Regions from separate parts of the Delftia sp. RIT313 genome, predicted to be linked through region 2. Evidence: riboswitches for the same ligand, from Rfam matches in the RefSeq annotation. Region 2 holds a riboswitch; the other holds the start of a gene.
The links. A riboswitch is a leader RNA that binds a small molecule or an ion and turns the genes downstream of it on or off. The one in region 2 is predicted to bind glycine.
Positions count from the first base shown of each region.

Region 1 (3,401 bases), on a different contig from region 2:
ACGCGATCAATGGTGACATTGTTTGCTGAGGAGCCAACGACGAATACCGCTTCGCCACAGGTCATGTTGGGCGAATTGGTGAGAGTGATATTCTTCCCACCAAGATAAAAGGTTTCCCAGGCGGAGTCCGCCCAGTTCTGGACTTGTATGACTCCCCCGAAATCGATGGTCAATGAGCCCGTGCCGGCTGGCACGGTGCCTTTGAGCCAGTACCAGGCACCACCGGCACCAGTGGTGGTGCCCGTATCGCCGCCGCTGATCATCTGGGTTTGACCACAGGCATTGGTGGCTCCCGTCACGGCGCCGGACTGGGCTCCGCTGACGAATGTATTGGCACAGCGCACGTAAACCGTCTGATTGTCGACATACGGATGGAGGTTTCCGGCCGCATCCTTGGATGTCCCACTCTGTATGGTTCGTACCGACGTAGACAGTGTCGGCGCAAAGACGATGGAAACATCGGCACTCGGATCCAGCGTTTGCAGCGTGTAGTTGGCTGCCTGAATGGCAGCTCGCAGCGTACATGCGCCAGCAAAGGTGCCTCCCAGCGTGCTGACACAGGTGGTTGGTGTCGTTGCATTGGCATTGGGAGCGTCGCTGTTGTCGGTGACCGTGAAAACGATGGTCGCCGCGAGTGCCGTGGATGAAATACCGGCGCACGAAAGCAGCAGCAACGAGAACAAGTACCTCGCTGCACGCCATTTTCGTAAAAACACCGAACCAGGCAGGCGATCAAGAACGCGCATGATATTCCCCATTTTTTCAAGGAAATCAGACAGGAAAATATTTTCCCCAATGGCAATGGCCATCAGTTGTACCCAGCGCATTTGCATCGCCGCACCTCGGATAGTTCTATTTGAGTCAAGAACTCACAACTCACCTTGCAACCGGTGACATTGGAAGTAACAGGGTTTCGCGCAGATCCTGCGCGTCAATCAAAAAAGGTGGATTTCCATCAGCGCTTGCGCACTGCTCCATTGCCCATTGAGCCGGGCACAACTTCAGCCGGGTTTGCGATGCAAATCATTTTTTTCCTCCCTCAACGAACCATATTCACCGTGCTTGTATTTTTTCCAGTGGCGGGCCAGTTTCCATAGACCTTCACCTGTGCAACGGTAAGTCGCCTATCCGACAGATATACAACCCATGGTTACCCCATGGAGGTTCAATCGATCAGAACATGCGCTGTCAAACCACCACACATACCGATAGGCTAAATCATGTTTTTTTCTATTTCAATAGTTTTTTTACATGAAATCGAAGACTCGTGCCAGCGCTACGAGGGAGGCGCTTGAGCGATCTAGGGAATACCCTGAATCGGCCACACCACATACAGGTAGTAACTGGTGGTATCCCCAGTACGACTGGAACCGGCTGCGCAAGCCACATAGAATCGCCCCTGCAGGAGAGCAGGCGGGCACCACGGTGCCGAGCCTCACCGAAGGCGCAAACTCCCATACACGCTCAGGTTCCGTACTGCAAACACAACATGCCGTCTGGAGAGCCGCCGCACGCAATATGCGGCGCACCGAAGGAGCAAGCCCCGTTCCCATGGACGGCGGTGAATCTCTCAGGTACCAAGGACAGGGGGAGCGGCAGCTGCGTCACGACGGACGCCGGCTGCTTGCTATTGAATCCATAGCTACCAGCTTCCGCGTGACCGGCACATGCCTTTGAAAGGGCATTGTCATGCGCGTCATCGTTCTCGGAGCCGGCCTGATCGGCACCGCCTCGGCCTACTATCTGCAATCTCTCGGTCATGAAGTGACCGTCATCGACCGCCAGGCTGCGCCCGGCGCCGAAACCAGCTTTGCCAACGGCGGGCAGATCTCGGTCAGCCATGCCGAGCCCTGGGCCAACCCCGGCGCACCGCTGAAGTTGCTGGGCTGGCTGGGCCGTCAGGATGCCCCCCTGCTGTTCCGCCTGCGCGCCGACATGCGCCAGTGGCTCTGGGGCCTGTCCTTCCTGCGCAACTGCACGCCCGCGCGCACGCGCCACAACATCCAGCAGATCGTTCGCCTGGGCACCTACAGCCGAGAGGCTCTGCAGCAGCTGCGGTCGGACACCGGCATCCAGTACGAGCAGCGCATGCAGGGCATCCTGCACTTCTACACGAACGCCCGCGAGTTCGAGGGCGCGCTCAAGCCCACCGAGCAGATGCAGGCCCTGGGCTGCGACCGCCGCCTGATCGACGCCGACGAAGCCGTGCGCCTGGAGCCGGCCCTGGCCCATGTGCGCGGGCAGATAGCGGGCGCCACCTATACGGCCGAGGATGAATCGGGCGACGCCAACCTCTTCACGCGCGAGCTGGCACGCATTGCCACCACCACGGGCGTGCAGTTCCGCCACGGCCACCACGTCATGGCGCTGCGCACCACGGGTGCGGGCGCCAGCCGCCATATCGACCATGTGGAGGTGACCAATGCCGATGGCCGCTACGAACGCATCCAGGGCGACGCCTATGTGCTGGCCATGGGCTCGTTCAGCCCGCTGCTGGCCCAGCCGCTGGGGCTGCACCTGCCCATCTACCCGGCCAAGGGCTACTCCGTGACCCTGCCGGTGCTGGACCCCGCCAAGGCCTACCAGGTCAGCCTCACGGACGATGAGTTCAAGCTGGTGTTCTCGCGCTACACGGGCGCGCAGGGCGACCGCCTGCGCATTGCCGGCACGGCCGAGTTCAACGGCTACGACCGCAACCTGGACCCCGTGCGCTGCGAGGCCATCGTGCGGCGCGTGCAGCAGCTGTTCCCCGGCGCCGGCGATACCGGGCGCGCCCAGTTCTGGAGCGGCCTGCGCCCCGCCACACCCAGCAATGTGCCGCTGATCGGACGCTCGCCCATCGCCAACCTGTTCCTGAACACCGGCCACGGCACGCTGGGCTGGACCCATGCCTGCGGCTCCGGCATGGCGCTGGCCGACCTGGTCAGCGGCAGGCAGCCGGCCGTGGATTTCGATTTTCTGGGGGCCGCAGCCATGGACCCGGATCGCAGCGCAGGCACGGTGCGCCCGCGCGCGGTCTGAGGTTCAGACGGCGTGTACGGCGCCTAGGCAGTGAACACCGTCAACACCCCGGCGAAGCGGTGCAGGCGGGCGTCCATGATCTCGGCTTCGGCGACGAAGCCGATCAATGGCACATCGCCCAGTGCGTGGCGCAGGGTGCGCAGCTCGGCATCGGGGCCGCCGAACAGGCCGCCGCCGCGGCCCCGGCAACTGATGTAGATGGCGCCACGGATGCGGGGCTGTGCCTCGCCTTCGGGCGCCGCCTCCTCGGGCTCCGCCGCATCGCGCAGCGCAGCGCCCAGTTGCAGCAGTTCCTGGCGCGCGACCTGGGCCTGGCGGCGGCAGAAGATCACCGAATGCCCGGCCTCCACGGCCGATGACAGGGCCACGCCCTGGCGCAG
Region 1 is NZ_JFYT01000082.1:4,166-7,566, reverse strand. It holds partial or broken gene BW39_RS24655 (invasin domain 3-containing protein) at 1-833, opposite strand, end outside; glycine riboswitch at 1,487-1,597, shown strand; gene BW39_RS24650 (D-amino acid dehydrogenase) at 1,690-3,021, shown strand; gene BW39_RS24645 (FIST signal transduction protein) at 3,045-3,401, opposite strand, start outside.
Region 1: it holds a riboswitch for glycine, as region 2 does, so the genes downstream of both, BW39_RS24650 (D-amino acid dehydrogenase) here and gcvT (glycine cleavage system aminomethyltransferase GcvT) in region 2, are expected to answer to the same signal.

Region 2 (3,401 bases):
ATGGTCTGGAAGTTGACCAGGGCCTCCATGCGGCCTTGCGAGATCTCGGCCTGGTAGGGCGTGTAGGCCGTGTACCAGGCCGGGTTCTCCAGAATGTTGCGCAGGATCACGCCGGGCGTGTGCGTGGCGTAGTAGCCCTGTCCGATGAAGCTTTTGAGCAGTTGGTTGCGGCTTGCCAGCGCCTTGAGTTCGGCCAGCGCCTGGGCCTCGGTGGCCGCTGGCGGCAGCGCCATGGGCTGGTGGCGCCGGATGGAGGGCGGGACGATGGCGTCGATCAGCGCATCGCGCGATGCCGCGCCAATGGCGCTGAGCATGTGGGCCTCGTTTTCGGGCGCAATGCCGATATGGCGGGCCACGAATTCGGTGGCGTTCTCGAGGGCGGCAAGGGGCTGGGTGGAGGACATCAGCATGGAGGGACCTGTCTCAAAAGCTGAAAAGCGCCAGGGCGGGCCCTGGCGCCCGTCCTGGCCGGAAAGTGGCGTCAGTTGCTCTGTGCGAAGGCCGTGTAGGCGGCTTCGTCGAGCAGCGCGGCCAGCTGGCCTGCGTCGCTGAGCTTGACCTTGAAGAACCAGCCTTCGCCCAGCGGGTCGCTGTTGGCCAGGGAGGGGTCGTCGCGCAGGGCTTCGTTGACTTCGACGATCTCGCCGCTGACGGGCATGTAGACATCGGCGGCGGCCTTGACGGACTCGACCACGCCGGCCACATCGCCCTGGTTGAAGCTGGTGCCCACGGCGGGCAGATCGACGAACACCACGTCGCCCAGCGCATCCTGCGCGTGGAGGGTGATGCCGACGATGGCCGCGTCAGGGTTGGCGGCGTTGATCCACTCGTGGTCCTTGGAATACTGGATGCTCATGGCTTGCTCCGATAGAAACTGAAAAAACCTGTGAAAGGCGGTTTGAGAAAGGTCAGTGCGCACTGTAGCGGCATGCGATGGCAGGAAAAACGAATCCGCCGAACTCGATCCACGCCAAGCGCGCAGGCTGTCCTCAACCGCGGTGATAGCGGGGCGCCACGAAGGGCGTGGCCTGCACCTGCATGGGCACGGCCTTGCCGCGCACCATGGCCTGCAGCGTGGTGCCTATGGCGGCGCTGCCCGGCTCCACATAGGCCAGTGCCACGGGCTGGTTCAGCGTGGGCGACAGCAGGCCGCTGGTGACCTGGCCGACCTTGCGGCCGCTGGCATCCAGCAGTTCCGTGCCTTCGCGCACGGGCACGCGCTCCAGGGCCACCAGGCCCACGCGCTTGCGCGTGAGCAGCTCGGGCGCCTGCAGCTGGGCCAGCACGGTGGCCGCGCCGGGAAAGCCGCCTTCGCGCTCGCCACCAATGCGGCGGACCTTCTGCACGGCCCAGTTCAGGGCGGCCTCGGTCGGGGTGGTGGTCGTGTCCAGATCGTTGCCGTACAGGCACAGGCCGGCTTCCAGGCGCAGCGAATTGCGCGCGCCCAGGCCCACGGGCCTGACTTCGGGCTGGGCCAGCAGGGCACGGGCAAAGGCCTCGGCGTGGCTGGCGGGCAAGGAGATCTCGAAGCCGTCCTCGCCGGTATAGCCGCTGCGCGTGATGTACAGCTCGGCGCCTTCCCAGTCGAAGTGGCCGCCCGTCATGAACACCAGCCCGGCCGTGTCGGGCAGCAGGCGCTCCATGGCGGCGGCTGCCTGCGGGCCCTGCAGCGCCAGCAGGCCCCGGTCGAACTGGGGCTCGATTTCGCAGCGCTGGCCGATGCGGGCCTCTATGTGCGCCAGGTCTTCGTGCTTGCAGGCGCCGTTGACGATCAGGAACAGGTCGTCCTCGCGGCGCACGAACATCAGGTCGTCCAGAATGCCGCCCGCCTCATTGAGCAGCAGGCCGTAGCGCTGGCGGTGTTCGCCCAGGCCCAGCACGTCCATGGGCAGCAGCGATTCCAGCGCCGCGCCGGCATCCGGGCCGCGCAGGCTGATCTGGCCCATGTGCGAGACATCGAACAGGCCTGCCGCCTCGCGCGTGTGCAGATGCTCGGCCATCAGCCCCTGCGGGTATTGCACGGGCATGGAGTAGCCGGCAAACGGCACCATGCGCGCGCCCAGTTCCTGGTGCAGGTCGAACAGCGGGGTCTTGAGCAGATCGGTGGTGGAGGCGGCGGTCAAGGAGGGACTCTCTTTTCGGCAAGGGGCAAGGCACAACGCCATCCCGGAATCCCGGGATGTCCTGCCCTGCTGTCCGCTTTACCTGAGAGATTCACCCGCACCTTCCATGCGTGGGGCTTGCTCCTTCGGTGGATGGGGCACACCGCCGTGCCCTGCATCTCTCTCCAGCTAGGAACGCCTGCGGCCGTGGCGGCAGGCGGTGCCAGTCCTTTTGCCTGAGCGTTCGGGACGAACCCTGCGCCTTCGGCGGTGCCGCTGCCTGTGACCATTGCGGCCGGGCGGGCACTCTCTCCTGACCGGCGCATTCTAGCTGCGGCCAGCGCCCGCGCGGCTTCGGGATTTCCGCGGGCCGACTGCAGCTCCATGCGCTTGCCTGCATGGATGCATTTGCAAATTGCATAACTGTCTAAAAAATCTCCTACATTGAGATGCATCGATATATTAAATCTCGTGAGCGAGAAGGAAGAAGCGCACATGCAGCAGACGCTGGGAGACACATTGGCCTGGCCGGCACGTTACCTGCCGAACAAGGAAGCCCTGGTGGCTTGGGAGGGCGGCGAGCGCCGCGCCTGGACCTACGCCCAGCTCGATGCCGAAGTCAACCGCCACGCCCACGGCCTGGCCGAGCTGGGCATAGGCCATGGCGACGTGGTCGCGGCCTTTCTCTACAACACGCCGGCCTTTGTCTTCACCATGCTGGCGGCCGCGCGCCTGGGCGCCATCTTCAACCCCATCAACTACCGGCTGGCGGCGCAGGAGCTGGCCTTCATCCTCAAGGACGGTGCTGCGCGCGCCCTGGTGTTCGAGCACGAGGGCGGCGAGGTGGCCGCACGCGCCCAGGCCCTGCTCAAGGCCGAAGGCGGCGGCACTGGCGCAGGCATCGAGCACTGGATCTTTGCCGACGATGCCCCGGCAGACCCGCTGCCGGTCTGGGCCACGCAGCGCCTGTCCGCCCTGGCCAGGGGCCGCAGCAGCGCGCCGCCCCAGGCCCATGTGCGCGAGAGCGACCCCTGCATCCTCATGTACACCAGCGGCACCACGGGCCGGCCCAAGGGCGTGCTGCATACGCACCGCAGCAAGCTGGCGCACAACGCCCTCATGCACCAGACCATGCAGTTCACGCGCGACGACGTGGGCCTGGCCATGGCGCCGCTCAACCACACGGCCGAGCTGCACACCAGCTTTTTGCCGCGCCTGCAGGCCGGGGCCACCCAGGTGCTGCTGCGCCGCTTTGACGTGACCGAGGCCTGGCGCCTGATCCGCGAAGAGCGCGTGAGC
Region 2 is NZ_JFYT01000080.1:20,620-24,020, forward strand. It holds gene gcvP (aminomethyl-transferring glycine dehydrogenase) at 1-410, opposite strand, end outside; gene gcvH (glycine cleavage system protein GcvH) at 482-856, opposite strand; gene gcvT (glycine cleavage system aminomethyltransferase GcvT) at 990-2,123, opposite strand; glycine riboswitch at 2,183-2,301, opposite strand; glycine riboswitch at 2,317-2,428, opposite strand; gene BW39_RS24480 (fatty acid--CoA ligase) at 2,598-3,401, shown strand, end outside.